Regions from separate parts of the Agarivorans sp. genome, predicted to be linked through region 1. Evidence: predicted binding sites of a transcription regulator. Region 1 holds the regulator's gene; each other region holds the start of a gene.
What was found. The regulator sigma-54, encoded in region 1, starts transcription at its own class of promoters, with help from an activator protein. The targets are predictions, from matches to a motif close to GTTGGCACGNNNNTNGNNT.

Region 1 (4,371 bases):
AATTTGTTTTTTACGATAACCTGTCTAGTGAGCTTCAAGATGATGTTCCAAAGTGCGATGACGACGTTGTACTTTTCGTTTTGAGCTAAAGTGCTCGGCCAGCTTTTCCGCCACATAAACACTGCGATGTTGTCCACCGGTGCAGCCTATGGCAATGGTTAGGTAGGCACGGTTGTTGGCCTCCAAATGGGGTAGCCAGCTATCAAGTAATTGACTAATTTGATCAATATACTCAGTGACTAAGGGCTGAGCAGCGAGGTAATCTTGAACCGCTTGGTCTAAACCGGTCAGTGGGCGAAGTTGTTCTTGCCAATGCGGGTTAGGCAAAAAACGTGCGTCAAACATATAGTCTGCATCGCTGGGCACACCATTTTTGAAGCCAAAGGATTCAAATACCATAATCAGCTGTTGTTGTTTATCACCGGTGACTCGCGAGCGGATCAGGCTGCTGAGTTCATGAACCGATAACCTCGAAGTATCGATCCGTAAATCGGCGTTACTTGAGATGGGCTCTAATAGGGCGGTTTCCGATTCAATCGCCTCGGCCAGTGAAACACCGTTTTGACTTAGTGGGTGGACTCGCCGCGTCTCGCTATAACGACGAATTAGAGCCTCGTCTTTGGCATCTAAGAAGATGCTGAGCAAGTTGACTTCGGGGCCGGCATTGCGGATCACCCGCGCGATCGGTGAGGGCTCATCTGGAAGGTTACGAATATCGATGCTAATGGCAACCTTCGGATACTTTTGTTTTAAGTTGTCGATAAGCGACTGCCACAACAGTACCGGAAGGTTGTCGACACAATAATACCCGAGATCTTCTAACACTCGTAAGGCAACCGTTTTGCCTGAACCGGAGCGTCCACTAACGATGATTAGTTCCATGATGGCCCCTAATTAAGCTTAGAGTATTAGGCTACCATGATGTTGTATAGCTCGTCATCACTTTGTGCGCAGCGAAGTTGTTTACATACTTGTTTATCATTAAGTTTTTCAGCAACTTGAGATAGGGTGTTTAAGTGTTGCTGACATTGGTCTTCGGGGACTAATAAGGCAAAAACCAAATCGACGGGTTGATTGTCGATGGAGTCAAACGTTATCGCAGGATCACAGCGTAAGAAAACCGCAGTGGCTTGATGTTCACTAGCAATTCGCCCATGGGGAATCGCAATACCTTGGCCAATGCCGGTGCTGCCCATTTTTTCTCTATTTAATAAACTCTCAAAAATACTTTGAGCAGAGATATCCAATTGGCTAGCTGCCAGCTCGCTAATGATTTCTAGGGCGCGTTTTTTTGAAGAGCATTGAACTGCACGTTGCGTGCAGTTCAAACTTAGTACTTTATTTAGTTGCATTAGAGTGACTAGTGTTTAGTGAGTTTTTCTTTGTGTTTGATAACTTGACGATCGAGTTTATCGATCAGGCTATCGATGGCTGCGTACATGTCGGTGTGTTCTGAAGTGGCAAATACCTCACCACCATTTAAATGTAGGGTCGCTTCGGCGATTTGATTTAGTTTCTCCACATTTAAGATGACATGAACATTATTTATTTGTTCGAATCGTCGGGTTAGTTTGGCAAATTTTGTGTGGACATATTCTTTTAATGACTCAGTAATTTCTACGTGGTGTCCGGTAAGATTAATTTGCATAGATATCGTCCCCTGTTATAGGCCTTAGATAAGGCTTTTACGTTGGTTAGAAGGTGGAATAGCCAAAGACTCACGGTATTTAGCAATGGTGCGTCTTGCCACCTTGATCCCCTGATCTGCCAAAATATCAGCAATTTTACTATCGCTGAGTGGTTTATTGCTGTTTTCGGCAGCTACCAGTTTTTTAATTAAGGCTCTAATTGCTGTAGAAGAGCATTCCCCGCCCCCTTCGGTGGTGACATGGCTGGAAAAGAAGTATTTCAATTCAAAAATGCCACGAGGAGTATGCATAAATTTCTGGGTGGTAACCCGAGAAATAGTCGACTCATGCATTTCTACAGCTTCTGCTACATCGTTCAATACCATTGGTTTCATCGCTTCTTCTCCATACTCAAAGAAGGCTTGCTGATGGTGAACAATGCAGTTCGATACTTTTAACAGTGTTTCGTTACGGCTTTCAATGCTTTTGATAAACCACTTAGCTTCTTGTAAATGACTACGAATAAACTGGGTATCGTTGGCATTGGTAGAGGTTTTACTGAGTGAAGCATAGTGAGAATTTACCCTTAATTTGGGCATGGCGTCAGGGTTTAGTTCTACCACCCATCGACCTTGACGTTTTATGACCGAGACATCGGGAATAACGTATTGCGCCTGATTGGGTTCTACAGCGTTGCCAGGACGGGGCTCTAAGGTATGAATGAGTCGCATAACTTCACGCAACTGCTCTTCTTTCAATTTGGTTTTACGTGACAATAAGCGGAAGTCGCGATTGGCTAAGACATCGATATGGTTAGTGACAATGTCTTTAGCTTCTTTTAGCCAAGGAGTATCTTCGGCAAAGCGGCCTAATTGAATCATTAAGCATTCTTGTAAAGAGCGCGCGCCAATACCTACCGGATCGAAGTGTTGAATACGCTTTAATACAGCTTCAACTTCATCCAGCTCAACATCTAAATCGTTATTTTCACTGTCGCGTAAACCTTCTAAGAGCTGTTCGCAATTTTGAGTTAGGTAACCTGATTCATCAATCGCATCGATAATTGCCAACGCAATAGCTTGGTCAACTTCACTAAATGGTGTCAGTTGCATCTGCCATACTAAGTGGTCTTGTAAAGATTCAACGGTTTCACCTTGAAACAACATATCGCTGTCGTCGCTAACACCGCTGCTGCCTGAGCTTGAAGGTCCTGAACTGGCGCTGTAGATATCATCCCAAGTGGAATCCACCGGTAAGTCATCAGAAACAGTGTCTTGGTTAATGGCATCGCCGGCTTCTAATTGACTATTATCAACTTCGTTGTTTATACTGCTATCGTTAATTTTGTCATTAAGAGATTGAGCCTCATTAGCATCGTTGTCACTGGCGTGTGACTCATCCGCTTCGAGCAGAGGGTTACTTTCCAGTGCCTCCTGAATTTCTTGCTGCAAATCCAGTGTTGAAAGCTGGAGTAAGCGAATCGCCTGTTGTAACTGAGGGGTCATGGTCAATTGTTGACCAAGACGCAACTGCAAAGATGCTTTCATTAACTACCGCTGTTCCTTCTTCTTATTGTATTGTGTTTTTTACTTGCACTTTAACTATAGCTTGAATTGTTCACCGAGATAAACTCGTTTCACGTGTTCATTTTCAAGTATTTCTTCAGGTTTCCCCGAGGCTATCAATTCGCCTTGGCTAACGATATAGGCATGTTCACAAACATCGAGAGTTTCTCTCACATTGTGATCGGTGATCAATACGCCAAGACCACGATCACGCAGGTGTTCAATAATCTTTTTTATATCGATAACAGAAATAGGATCTACACCAGCAAAGGGTTCGTCAAGCAAAATAAACTTTGGCGCGGCGGCTAAAGCACGAGCAATTTCAACCCGGCGGCGTTCCCCACCAGACAAACTCATGCCTAGGTTTTTTCTAATGTGACTAATGTGGAACTCTTCTAAGAGGTCGTCTAAAGCCACTTGTTGTTGCTGTTTGTCGAGATCTTTACGGGTTTCTAACACCGCAAGAATATTTTTTTCAACAGATAGACGTCTAAATATAGACGCTTCTTGGGGTAGGTAGCCAATACCCTTGCGGGCACGGCTATGCATAGCCGTGCTAGATAGGTCATCGTCATCGATTAGAATTCGACCATGATCGCGAGGCACTAAGCCTACTACCATGTAAAAGGTGGTGGTTTTCCCCGCTCCATTGGGGCCGAGTAAGCCCACGATCTTACCGGTTTCTACATTCAGACTAACGTCTTTTACTACCTTGCGACCTTTGTAACTTTTGGCTAGGTTTTCAGCAATCAATGTACTCATCGTTACTGTTGTTCCTGTGGCGCAATATCGTTGAGTTGTTGCGGTAAGAAAATGGTGGTGACACGACTGTTTCCATCTCCTTGGGCTACCATTTCTTGTTTATCAATGCTGTATTTGATCATACTGCCTTTGACCAAGCTCTCTTCTTGTTTGAGTTGAGCATTGCTGCTGAGCGTTAAGGTTTGTGTTTTAAGATCGTAGCGAACCTCGTTGGCTTCGGCCTCAATTGGCTTGCCACTATCGAGCATTTGATAAAAGGTAGCGGGTTGCCCTTTGGCGATCATCACTTCGCTGCCTTTTTCTTCACTACCGATCACGCTAAGCTCGTCGGCACGCATTTTAATCGAACCTTGGGTTACCACTACATTGGTATAAAAGGTGACCCGGTTTTCTTTAATGTTAACTTCTTGGCGGTC
Region 2 (4,371 bases), on a different contig from region 1:
AAAAAGCAGAGCTAGAAGCCCTGCTTAACTAAGTATCCCAAACCAGTAACCTGCCTCAACTATGACGAGGCAGGTACAAGCCCTGCTCTTCAGACCAAGAGTATTGTTCTCTCAAACTAAGCAAATTAGGCACCTTATGATTGAAGCGAGAGGAATACATTTTCTTAATGTAATCATCGTTGTTATCGCTGTTTCTTGCAGCTAAACAGCCCTTTTCAACTTCTTTGTCAATGCTACTCATTAAAGCTTGAAAACCCACAGGTAAGCTACGGGTCAACATAGAAGCGCTAATGTAATAAGGTGCCCGCACACCATGGTAATCAATCGCCGGACCTAGTTGTTCAAACTTAATGCCTAAGAAGCTCATACTTCGGGCCAAGCGCGGTTCCATCATAACAAAAGCATGATGAGTACCAGCTCTTACCGCTAATGCGGCGATAGAAAGATACAGACCAATAGCTAAAAAAGGAAAGCAGCGAAGCTCTTCCTCAGAGTAAGTTTGTTCATTAATCGCACCCGCTGCAGCACCTTCAAACTGATCTGACTTACGACGGCGAAACTGAGGACGAACCGCTAAACGCGATATTTCACAGATTTCATTTCGAGCAAATTGCGAAGGATGAAATTTGGCGCCATCAATTGCTTTGGAGCAAAATTTTTCAATGGGCAATAACTCTTTACTATTTGAAGGAGAAACAATGCGTACACAACCCGCAAAACGAGAACTGGGTTTATGCTCTATCAGACAAAAACGTGAATACTCATCAAACTCATCCTGCTCCATCCCATTTTCACGGATCGGTTCAAAATTGAGTTCTTCGCAATATACATCATGACGGATCCGAAATGCTTCTTTTACAGTATCAGGCTCATAGGCCACTACGGGGCGTAAATACTCAGAAAAGTGCTGAGCAATTAACTTGGCCTCACGTTTAACCAACAGTGCAATACCTCCCCTTACTACGGCTCCAATATAGGGGTATGAGGCGAGATTTTTGACATATTTATTACGAATCATAATTGGCTCTCAAAGTTTGAAATTAATCAAAACACCAGATTCAAATTATTATTATTAGTTTAGATAGGTTTGATAAAAAAAGCGCAGACTGAGCTGCGCTTTTTTATTTCTATGCTACAGGTTAAGCAGCTATATTCATTACTATGCGCGGCGGCGAATAGACGCTAGACCTAACAAACCTAAACCAAAAATAGCTAATGTACCAGGTTCAGGAACACGCGCTGCAGAGATAGCAAAGCCAGCTTGCAACTCATTGGTTTTATCTTCTTCTGTTAAGAAGCCAATACATGTGAAGTTTGGTCCACAATCAACATCACCCAATACTTCTAGACCTTGAAGACGAGTAGTTAACGTATATTGATACTCATCATATCCAGGAATAGGAATAATAAAGCTATTACTTAAGTAAATGTCACCACCTACTTCCTGATAAGTCACTTCAGGACCTAATACCAAGGTAAATAAGTCAGCACAACCCGCAACGTTGATACCCGCTTCGCCCACTAAGGTGTCACCGTATTTACAAACACCGTTACCCGGAGTGTTATAAGTTTCTTCAAAAATAACACCAAACTGAAGTACCGGAGCAGGAAGCACTGGACCCACTACAGGAGCCGTTGGATTCAAGAACAAGCCATCGAATAGAGTGGCAGCAACTAACGTGTCACCCGTTACACCCCAGTTTTCATGGGTAAGGCCAGTACCAGAAACAAAGTCTAAAGCACCAACACCATCAACAACACTAGTAGTAACCGGACCCGATTGAGCATCATCAATAGCTAATGAACTTTGTTTCAAATCAGGGTTAACTGCGCCGTAAGGTTCGCCCCAGCTCAATGTTTTAGGAAGCTCACCACCAAACAACACATCAAAATCATCTAAGGTTGCCCCAGTGGCGTCGATACCTGTAGGGTCGATGGCATTAGGATCAGAAGTCCATTGATCAAAACCCGCTTCATTAGCGTAGGTCCAGTCGGTAATTAGAAAAGCGTTGGCTGAGATGCTTGCTACACTCAAGCCAGCCGCTAAACAAGTTAATTTAAATTTATTCATGTCACCCATCCATTTGGTCATCACTAGTCGAGATACAAGCCTAACAAAGCAATTGTAATGCCAACTTTAAAAATACTTATATATCAAATAGATAAAAAATAACAAATGGAAGCTTGTAATTGAAATGTAAAATAAATCGACACTACATTCAGCTGTGAGGGTCTGGCGCCCTCCTTTACCAAGATCACTTTAAAACAATCTTCTTCGCTATATTGAACATTAAACGCTGTAACGGATTTCGATTGCCCATAGGACGCCAAGTTTTCTTAAACCGATTGCGGTAAGCATCAAAGTGAATGCCATGCGGAGCGGTAATTAATTCCCCTCGATTCAACAATATTTTCAGCACATAAGTCCCCGCCACTCCACTGCAAAGCTTAACGGCCATCGGCATCGACGGTCCTTTCTTGGCATGAAAGTCTGCTTTGCTAGGATCGACTAAATAAGGCCGCTGTAACATGGCGGGCGATAGTCCAATTAGAAACTTAATGTACTGTTCATTCTCACTTTTGGCATCTTCAAAACGAAAATACTCTTCATAACTCATCCCCCCCGGCATAAAACAAAGAAAAGCACAGCCCATACCTAAAGGAGCAGCGGTCACTAAAGGAATATTTTTTTCTAAACACTTTTGAAATACTAATTTACGAGCTTCCAAAGCAAAGAAATCTAAGCTGTCTACGTAAACATCCACACCGTCTAAAAACTCATCGACATTATGCTCAAAAATGCCTTCAGGAAATGTTTTAACATCCGCTTGGGGATTAATATCTAAACAGACTTTTTCCATCACCTTGACCTTTGCCTGGCCAACGGTAGACATAAAAGCGCCAGCTTGGCGATTAAAATTATGCACTTCATAGTCATCAAAGTCCGAGATATGAAATTTGCCGATTCCAAGACGGGCTAAAGTGACAATATGTTCACTACCCACTCCTCCAGCACCAGCCATAGCCACTCGCTTGCCTTTAAGCTGTTGTTGTTCGGCATCTGTTACCCACCCAATATTTCTAGAAAAGGCATCTTGGTAATTAAAACTCATTGCTTAACATCCCTATCGTATTTGTCCGAGCTCTATGGTGAATTAAACTGCTCAAGCTAAACTAATTTGCCTTAGCTAGGGCGAAAAATTAAGATAAAAAACCGGCCCAAGGATAGCTTTCTATGAAAATCACCTTCGTTCTCTTCATTACATTAGTTACATCATTGTTTAGTGTAGAAGCTTCCAGCGCACTTGCTGATACAATTGAAAAGGTGAAACCCTCGATAGTGGGTATTGGCACCTATAATCGTTTGAATTCCCCTCGCGCCAATTTACGCGGCACCGGCTTTGTTATTTCAGAACATTTGGTGGCGACCAACGCTCATGTTTTACCAGAAAGCCTCAACCAGCAACAAAAAGAAAGGTTAGTTATATTTGTTGGACAGGGGCGTGCCCCTGAAATCCGCTTTGCTAGTGTAGTCGCTAACGATCAACAGCATGATTTAGCCATATTGAGAGTAGAAGGCCAAGCCATGCAACCTTTAACCCTATCCCAACAAAAGGTAAGGGAAGGAGAGCTATATGCTTTCACCGGCTTTCCCATTGGTGCCGTGCTTGGTCTCTATCCAGTTACTCACCGCGGTATCATTTCCAGCATTACACCCGTGGTGATCCCCGCGCGCAATGCCAATGAATTAAGCCTAGCCCAGCTAAAAAGACTGAAGTCACCCTATAATATTTACCAGTTGGATGCGACGGCTTATCCTGGAAACAGTGGCAGCCCGGTCTATCATCCGCAAAGCGGCGAAGTCATTGCGCTAATCAATAAAGTCTTTGTAAAAACCACCAAAGAAGCGGTGCTCTCTGATCCCAGCGCGATCAGTTATGCCATTCCAATTATTCATCTACGAGAATTACTGGCGACGTTAAAAAAGTAATCTACTTTTCATATACTTTACCAAGTAACAATCCTTCTAATCACATCTCTCAGCCAAGTTGTTATGAAACAGGCTTTTTATTCCCCAGCGTAAAAAACAAAAAACCCGCTGAATCAGCGGGTTAATGTATTTTCAACATTTCTTATTTTGTCTTAGTTCAAAACGGAATATCGTCGTCAAAATCCATTGGTGGTTCATTATACTGAGGAACCGGCTGCTGTTGAGGTGCTTGCTGTGGAGCAGGCTTCGCCGCAGGTTGAAAACCGCCTTGCTGTTGTGGTGCTGATTGCTGCTGCGGAGCTTGTTGTTGGAAGCCGCCTTGCTGAGCTTGTGGAGCCTGTTGTTGACCCCAATTACCTTGGCTTTGTTGCTGAGGTGCT
Region 3 (4,371 bases), on a different contig from region 1:
CAGCTCCACTTGAATTCCCAAGGGCTGGCCATTGGCTAAATGAAAATCTGACTTACCATAGGTGACCAAGGCGCGAATGATTTTACGTTGTTTGATTTCTGCTAAATCGCCGGTGAAAGGCTCCTTAATATAGAAGGGAAAGTGCAGTAGGTCGCTGCTATTAGACTGACTTGAGGTTTCGCTCGCGGCGTAAACAGGCAATCCGGCGCCCACTATTAACCAGCTAAGCAGCACCAATACTCGACCAACAATCAATCTATTCAATAGCAACAACCCTTTTAAAATCAGTCCTATAGCTAGTATAAGCAGGATTTAACAAAAAGTAATTGCTTAAAAATAGCGCCCTCTCACTAAGAAGCCTCTTGGCTTGCCGTCTTTACCAGCAACTTCTTGGGAATAATGAAACTAAAAGTACTGCCCTTACCCACCTTACTCTTTATCTGAAGTTGGCTGTCATGATGCTGCAAAGCATGTTTCACTATAGATAGGCCCAAACCTGCGCCACCAGTGTCTCTTGAGCGCGCCTTATCGACTCGATAAAAACGCTCGGTTAGACGCTGTAAGTGCTTACGGGCAATCCCCGGTCCGGAATCTTTAACCGCAAATACCACTCCTGTAGGGATCGACGATAAGGTAACTTCAATCTCTCCGGGTTCACTACAATACTTAATAGCATTGCCCAGCAAATTACCACAGGCACTACGTAGCTGTTCTTGTTCACCCTTTATGCTGATATTTTCTTCAATCTTAAATTTAAAACTGAGCTGCTTGTCCTTGGCTAAACCTTCCACCTCTGCCTTTAGCTTGTGCACAATCGCAGAAAAATCTATCGGCTCAGAGCCATCTTCAAGTGACGCTGATTCGATTTTAGCCAAGGTAAGCAGCTGATTAACCAGGTTTTCCATGCGACTGCTTTGATCAAGCATGGTACTGCGTGCCTTGCCCCAAATCAGCGGGTCAATTTCGTCTTGGTCCAGCATTTCTAAATAGCCGCGCATTACCGTGAGTGGCGTTCGTAATTCATGGCTAACATTAGACACAAAGCGCTTACGCATTTTCTCTAATTTACGCAGTTGGCTAACATCTCGCACCACCAATAACAGCTGTTTTTGACTATATGGCATTGCACGAAACTCAAGCCATATGTCTTTTTCTACCGGGCTAATAATTTCTAAGGGTTGGTTAAAACGGCCTTTACTTAAGTAATGCACGAAGGCAGGGGTGCGGATCAAATTAGTTAAATGCTGTCCGGCGTCTGCTGGCCACTTTAAACCTAACAAGCTTTGCGCCAGCTGATTACACCATAAGATGGCACCATCTTGATTAATCACCACTATTGCATCAGGTAAAGCTTCGGCCCCCAAACGGAAGTATTTCATTAATTGCGCCAGTTCACGCTCTCGGCTCAAACGGCGTTTTAGCATATTATATATGCCGTGAAATACAGGCTCCCAACTACCGGCCCCATGCGGAGGTGACAACTTCCGTTGGTTATATAACCAATCTAACAGTTTATGTTGTTGGCTATACATCCAAGCAATATGAATTACAGCGGCCAACAAGCAGGCTTCTAAAGCGTAGCCGCTCAGCGCGCCCAAAACGAATAAAGGCGAGTACGCCAACGCGACTCGCCAAATTACCCGTTGCCATGAAAAAGGCACAAACATTGGTAACTATTTCATCCTAGTTGAAAAACGGTATCCTGAACCGCGAACAGTTTGTATTAGGCGGTCATAACCTTGAAGGCCGATGGCCTTACGCAAACGCCGTATATGAACATCTACAGTGCGGTCTTCGACGTACACATTAGTTCCCCAAACATTATTAAGCAACTGTTCACGACTATAAACGCGCTCAGGATGAGTCATGAAAAAATGCAGCAGTTTAAATTCGGTGGGGCCCATATCTAAGGGTTCATTTTCAACGCTAACCCTATGTGACACCGGGTCAAGGCGCAAACCCTGAACTTCGATGGTTTCTTCCAAGGAGGTGGGAGAAATACGACGAATCACCGCCTTAACTCTCGCCATTAATTCTTTTGGTGAAAACGGCTTGGTTAAATAATCATCCGCTCCCGCTTCCAAACCTTGTACCTTGTCTTCTTCTTCACCTTTGGCTGTCAACATAATCACCGGAATTTGTCGCGTCAGCTCATGACGGCGCATGTGCTTAATAATCGAAATTCCACTGCCACCCGGCAACATCCAGTCTAATAAGGCTAAATCGGGGTAAGGTTCGGTGAGCTTAGCAATTGCTTGCTCGTAATCAGCCGCTTCAATTGGCTCGTATCCATGCTGTTCTAGAACAAAGCATAACATCTCGCGGATCGGTGCTTCATCTTCTACAACAAGTATCTTCCTAGGCATTACTTTCATCTCAATCTAAGAAACTATGGCAATTATGCGACGTATTAATGACAGATTTATGACAAGCACAGTGTAAATCAAAGGATTAGACAAATACAACGCGAACCAAACCGGTGCAAAGTAAGGCAGAAGTCTTCAGCTTGCACCATAATTGTTCAATACCTTTTTCCCCACTTAGCTAACTACTGAGTTTTTTATAAGGTCTAAGCCCATGATAACAATAAGTTTTAATGTTTTTTTAATAAGCTAAGGCTTGGTTATGGCACTGCTCGTGCTTTGTCTTAGCCAAACATATTTCGTTATTTTAGGGGCAGCATGCAGTATTTCGCTCAGCAACTATCAACTACCAGAGGTTACCAAGGCGCCAGCAAGCTTTTGGTATTTACAGACTTAGACGGCACCTTATTAGACCATGATAGCTATAGCTATGAAGCAGCCTTGCCTAGCCTGAACCAACTCAAGCAGCTTAATGTTCCAATCATTTTTAATACCAGTAAAACCTTTATGGAGGTTTTGCAGCTGCAGAAAAAAATGGGTTTGCAACAACCCTTTGCCATAGAAAATGGCTCCGCCTTATGTATTCCGGCTGAAGGCGAGCTGCAAGCCGATGAGTTAAGCCCACTTAATGTGGGTAAACAGCACTGGAAATTTAAAACCTTTGGCCCAAGTTATCCCGATATTTGCCAGTACCTAAGTGTACTGCGCCAACAATATCACTTCCGCTTTCAAGGTTTTAATGACATGAATGTGAGCGAAGTGCAATTAAACACAGGCTTACCCAAATATGATGCCCAGCTTGCTAAACAACGCATGGCCTCAGAGCCCTTGTTATGGAATGACAGTGAAGACCAGCTAAAAATATTTATCAGCAAGTTAGAAGCGCATAACCTCGCCGTAGTCAAAGGCGGGCGTTTTTATCATGTCAAAGCTAAGTTCGACAAAGCCGATGCCATGCAATGGCTAAAACAGCTTTATCAACATCAATATCAGCATGAATTTACCACCATCGCATTAGGTGATAGTGAAAACGATAGAAGCATGCTTGAAAGCGCCGATATTCCAGTTGTCATTCCCCGCAAACACGATCCAGCACTGATGATCGACCACCCCAATTCAAGCCTAGCCTCTCACCCAGGACCGTATGGCTGGCATCAATCCATGCAACAAATTTTACATTCCTTACTAAACGGAGCATAACCATGGCTGATTTTTATCAAAACGGTATTGTGACTACCTTACATAACTTAACCGATCGACCGCTCGAAGAGTTAGAACAGGAGCTAATAGCGTTCTCTAAAGTCCGGCCAATGAGCTTAGTACTGCCGTCTTTATTTTCAGAACTCGAACGGCCAGCACTAGCTACCATTGTTGCCGAGTTAGCAAAAGTCCCCTACCTTAGTGAGATTATCGTTGGTTTAGACTGCGCCACTGAAGAGCAGTTTGCCTTTGCTAAAGATTACTTTGCCGAACTCCCCCAACATGTCCGCATTCTATGGAACGACGGCCCGCGCCTACGTGCTTTAGATGCCCAGCTAGCCGAACACAACTTAGCCCCAAAAGAGCCTGGTAAAGGCAGAAATGTTTGGTATTGCTTTGGCTACGCGTTAGCGTCGGGTAAGAGTAAGGCGGTCGGCCTGCATGATTGCGACATTATTACCTATGACCGCAGCATGTTAGCTAGATTAATGTATCCGGTAGCTAACCCGTTATTTAACTATGAGTTTTGTAAAGGTTTTTACGCCCGCCATGCTGATGGAAAGCTGAACGGCCGAGTGGCTCGGCTATTGGTTACGCCGCTACTAAAAGCCCTGAAAAAAATTGAAGGCTACGATGACTACCTCGAGTATTTAGACAGCTTCCGCTACTCGCTAGCTGGCGAATTTTCCATGCAGCTAGATGTAATTAATGATCTACGTATTCCCTCTGACTGGGGTTTAGAAATTGGCGTACTATCAGAAATTTACCGTAATCATTCCACCAACCGCATCTGTCAGGTCGACATTGC
Region 4 (4,371 bases), on a different contig from region 1:
ATTACACGACAAGGCGATGTTGCAGCATGCCATGTTGGCCTTAATGGAAGAAAACGAGCAAATGCTTACCATCGATACCGTTCATTCGCCTAAATTGGATGGCAGCAACATGCCTAAGAATGTTCGTTATCGAGCGGGTGAAGGGATAGTAGGTACAGTATTAAGCCAGAAACAGCCGATTGTGTTAAGCAAAGTGTCTAATGACCTACGCTTTGCTGATAAGTTAGACCTTTACGCCTTGGATTTGCCCTTTATTGCGGTGCCAATTAAGAAAAATGCCGAAGTATTAGGGGTATTGGCGGCGCAGCCTTTATTGGATGATCCCAGTAAGCTGCCGCTGTTTACTCGTTTCTTGGAAATGACCGCTAACCTAATTGCCAAGAGTGTATTGCTGGCTAAAGATGTGGCGGTGCAAACCGACCAGCTTCAAGCCGAGCGAGATCGGCTACGTCGCAAGGTGAGAAGCAATTACTCAATGGACAACATCGTGGGTCACTCACGGGTAATGCGTAGAGTATTTGAACAAATCCGCTTAGTGTCTAAGTGGGATAGTACGGTATTAATTCGGGGTGAGTCGGGCACCGGTAAAGAGCTAATTGCCAACGCCATTCACTATAATTCGCCGCGCGCCACTGGGCCGTTTATTAAGCTAAACTGCGCCGCCTTGCCCGACAACTTGTTGGAGTCGGAATTATTTGGCCACGAAAAAGGGGCCTTTACTGGCGCAGTTAAACAGCGCAAAGGGCGTTTTGAAATGGCCGACGGCGGCACCTTATTTCTCGATGAGATTGGTGAAATTTCCGCTGCCTTCCAAGCTAAGTTACTTAGGGTACTGCAAGAAGGAGAGTTTGAACGAGTGGGCAGTACTCAAACCCTGCATGTGGATGTGCGGATTTTGGCCGCCACCAACCGCAACCTAGAAGAGGAAGTGAAACAAGAGCGCTTTCGTGAAGACTTGTACTACCGACTGAATGTTATGCCGATGTTTCCGCCCCCGTTACGCGAACGTATTGAAGATTTACCCGACTTAGCCGAGTTTTTATTAGAGAAACTGTCTAAGCAACAACGCCGTGAATTGTCCTTAACCGACAGTGCTATTCGCATGATGATGGGCTATGACTGGCCGGGTAACGTGCGTCAGCTCGAAAACATGCTGGAGCGGGCGTCGGTAATGAGCGAAAGTGGCATAATCGACCAAGACCTGATTGTATTGGACGGGCTCGATGGGCCTAAATTTACCCCACGGGTTCCCGTCGAGAAACCGGTGGTTGAAAATTCGGACATGGATGAACGCGAACGGGTGATTGCAGCGCTAGAGCAAGCCGGTTGGGTACAAGCGAAAGCGGCAAGGCTACTCAATATGACGCCGCGTCAAATCGCTTATCGCATTCAAACCATGAACATCAACGTCCGCCAAATGTAAACCTTCGGCTGTCGGATTTGCGACAAACCCGACAGCCAATTTCCTTCTCTCACAAATAAAATATCACTAAGTTATTGTTTTATATGAATGTTGCTGGTGGTACGCGGATTGCAATTTAGTCATAAAAAAGGTTAACAGGGAAGCTTTATATGACTATTCATGCACTCGGCGAGCAGTCCAAAGATACAAAAACTAAAGAGCAAGCAGCCTTGGTTGAGAAGCATCCTTGCTTTTCTAAAGAAGGGCATCGTTATGCCAGAATGCACTTGCCGGTAGCGCCGGCATGTAATATCCAGTGTAACTATTGCAACCGCAAATTCGATTGCAGCAACGAAACCCGCCCCGGGGTGGTGTCTAAGTTGTTGTCGCCAGCTATGGCCGCCAGACGTTTTCAAAAGGTCAAACAACACGTACCCGAAACCCAAGTGGTGGGTATTGCTGGGCCGGGCGACCCCTTAGCTAATCCTAAGGCAACCTTGGCTAGCTTAAAAGCGATTGCCAAAGTGGATAGTGACGTTCACTTATGTATTTCTACCAATGGTTTGGCCTTACCCGACCAACTAAATGATTTAATTAAGGCAGGGGTAAAACACCTTACCATCACCATCAACTGTATCGACGCCAACATTGGCCAGAAGATTTACCCGTGGGTGTATTTTAATCAGCAACGGCTACGCGGTAGACTGGCAGCACAAACCCTGATTGATCGCCAGTTAATGGGCTTAGAGGCGGCCATTAAAGCGGGTATGTTAGTAAAGGTAAACACGGTATTGATCCCAGGGATCAATGATCACCATATCGAAGCGCTTGCCGAAGAATTAGGTCGTTACGGGGCATTCATTCACAATGTTATGCCGCTAATTTCTGACCCCGCCCATGGTACCTATTTTGGTTTAATGGGACAGCGCGGCCCCACCAAAGAAGAATTAGACCAAGCCAGAGCGCTGGCAGGGCAAAGCATGAGCCAAATGACCCATTGCCAACAATGTCGCGCCGACGCGGTGGGTAAACTAGGCCAAGACATCGACATCGCCGCCTTGGAAAATGCCCCGGCGAGTAACAAACCCTTACGTATTGCCATTGCCAGTAAGAGCAAGCTGCTGATTGACCAGCACTTTGGTCACGCCAGTGAATTTAGCACTTATTTAGTAAGTGCCGATTGCATCGACAAACAAGCCGATTTTAGTTGGCAGCAGTACTGCTCGGGTAGTGACGAATGCGAGCCTGAGAGCCAACAAAAGGATTTGTCTGCGCTTAATCACTTCGACCAAATCCTATGTAGCCGAATCGGTTTAGCCCCCAAACAAGAGCTAGCCGAACTGGGCGTAGAAGTGACCACCCAATACGCGCTACGCGACATAGAGCAAGCCCTAAGCGCTATTCAACAGCAGTTGCAAGCACAACGCAGCAAAGCATCAGCTTGTAGTGTAGGGGAGTGTGGATAATGGCCTTATCAATTACTAAAGCCTGTATTTCCTGTTACGCCTGTAAAGAGGTGTGCCCTCAGGGCGCGGTATCGAGTGCCGACGCTAAGTTCAGCATCATTGAACACCGCTGTAACGAGTGTAAAACCCTAGGTAAGGGGCCTCAGTGTGCGCAAATTTGTCCGGTAGAAACCGCCATTGTTGACGCGCAAGGCCAAGCCCTTAACCCGCCGGGCTCTTTGACGGGCTTGCCACAAGATCCAAATGTGATTGCCTTTTCAAGCTAGGAGGAACTATGGAACATCAGTTGCTAGAAGCCGACGATAGTTATATTGGGCTCGCTTGGGAGCAAGCCTTAAGCAAGGTGACTTACCCCATGTCTCTGCGAAACCGAGCTTGGTTTAAAAGTATTATTTTGGCTCAACTGGGTGGGAATGCCGCCTTACCTCATGGTTTAGGTTTGGATAACGCCAGTTATTTGGAGCTAAAACGGGCCGTTAGTAGCCGAGAAGTAGAGAATCAAGAACTGTTATGGCGGCAACCGTTCAAAGCTAATCTGCGAAAGCGTTCGGAAGTACTTGCCGAGGTGTTTAGTTTACGCGCTCAAGAACGTAATGAGCTGATTAATGTACTGATAGAATACGCCAACCCTAAAGCGCCTTATGCGCTGCAAATGGCGATTGTTGTTGCTACCGCTTGTTTATCGCAGGCCCACCTATGGCGCAGCTTAGGCCTAAGTGAACGAGCCGAATTAGGCGACTTACTCAAGTATAACTTTCCTGACTTGCATGCCATGAATACCAACAACATGCGCTGGAAGCGGTTTTTCTATCGCTACTTATGCCAACAAGGAGGCGATTACGTGTGCCGTGCGCCTAGCTGCGCAGAATGTTCTAGTTACAGTGAGTGTTTCGTTTAAAGCTAACGATCGTTATTGAGTAAGTATTTACCGAGGTAGTAGTAATGATTAAATGTAATTTTAAAGCGCTGTTGTTTGGCTTAAGCGCCCTGAGTGTTTTCAGTTTTTCCTGTGCCGCCGATACCGTTCAAGTAGCGGTGGCGGCCAACTTTTATAAACCCTTGCAACAAATTGCCCAGCAGTTTGAGCAAGATACCCAACATCAAGTACAGATCTCGGTGGGTTCAACGGGCAAGCTGTTTGCGCAAATCATTAACGGCGCACCCTTTGAGGTGTTTTTTGCCGCAGATCAAGCTCGCCCAAGCCTATTAGTTAATCAAGGTTTAGCGGTGGCCGCCTCGCAGCGCAGCTATGCCCAAGGCCAGTTAGTATTGTGGTCGCCTAATGCCAGCCTTGTTGATCAGCAAGGCAAGGTATTGAGCACTAATACCTTTAAGCACTTAGCTATTTGTAACCCTAAAACCGCGCCCTATGGCGCCGCAGCGGTACAAGCCTTAGAGCAACTAGGGCTGTACTCGCAGGTGCAAGCCAAGTTGGTAGAAGGGCAATCAGTGGCGCAAACTTTTCAACAAATCAGCTCTGGCGCCGTTGAACTGGGCTTTGTG

Region 2: ACQY6Q_RS05430 (THxN family PEP-CTERM protein) is a predicted target of sigma-54. The motif match lies at 2,118-2,136, and genes of this name have one in related genera.
Region 3: ACQY6Q_RS06515 (HAD-IIB family hydrolase) is a predicted target of sigma-54. The motif match lies at 2,625-2,643, and genes of this name have one in related genera.
Region 4: nifB (nitrogenase cofactor biosynthesis protein NifB) is a predicted target of sigma-54. The motif match lies at 1,519-1,537, and genes of this name have one in related genera.

The regions. Positions count from the first base shown of each region.
Region 1 is NZ_JBNKPP010000133.1:22,029-26,399, reverse strand. Features, by position in the region: gene ACQY6Q_RS08145 (HPr family phosphocarrier protein) at 1-41, opposite strand, end outside; gene rapZ (RNase adapter RapZ) at 25-882, opposite strand; gene ptsN (PTS IIA-like nitrogen regulatory protein PtsN) at 909-1,352, opposite strand; gene hpf (ribosome hibernation promoting factor) at 1,361-1,648, opposite strand; gene ACQY6Q_RS08125 (RNA polymerase factor sigma-54) at 1,673-3,175, opposite strand; gene lptB (LPS export ABC transporter ATP-binding protein) at 3,230-3,955, opposite strand; gene lptA (lipopolysaccharide transport periplasmic protein LptA) at 3,958-4,371, opposite strand, start outside.
Region 2 is NZ_JBNKPP010000092.1:5,568-9,938, reverse strand. Features, by position in the region: gene prsT (XrtA/PEP-CTERM system TPR-repeat protein PrsT) at 1-32, shown strand, start outside; gene ACQY6Q_RS05435 (PEP-CTERM/exosortase system-associated acyltransferase) at 56-1,018, opposite strand; gene ACQY6Q_RS05430 (THxN family PEP-CTERM protein) at 1,160-2,071, opposite strand; gene ACQY6Q_RS05425 (ThiF family adenylyltransferase) at 2,256-3,113, opposite strand; gene ACQY6Q_RS05420 (S1 family peptidase) at 3,236-3,991, shown strand; gene ACQY6Q_RS05415 (single-stranded DNA-binding protein) at 4,149-4,371, opposite strand, start outside.
Region 3 is NZ_JBNKPP010000105.1:5,023-9,393, forward strand. Features, by position in the region: gene ACQY6Q_RS06500 (transglycosylase SLT domain-containing protein) at 1-264, opposite strand, end outside; gene phoR (phosphate regulon sensor histidine kinase PhoR) at 351-1,667, opposite strand; gene phoB (phosphate regulon transcriptional regulator PhoB) at 1,674-2,366, opposite strand; gene ACQY6Q_RS06515 (HAD-IIB family hydrolase) at 2,682-3,563, shown strand; gene ACQY6Q_RS06520 (glycosyl transferase) at 3,566-4,371, shown strand, end outside.
Region 4 is NZ_JBNKPP010000252.1:6,405-10,775, forward strand. Features, by position in the region: gene nifA (nif-specific transcriptional activator NifA) at 1-1,423, shown strand, start outside; gene nifB (nitrogenase cofactor biosynthesis protein NifB) at 1,573-2,868, shown strand; gene ACQY6Q_RS14640 (4Fe-4S dicluster domain-containing protein) at 2,868-3,134, shown strand; gene ACQY6Q_RS14645 (nitrogen fixation protein NifQ) at 3,143-3,766, shown strand; gene modA (molybdate ABC transporter substrate-binding protein) at 3,811-4,371, shown strand, end outside.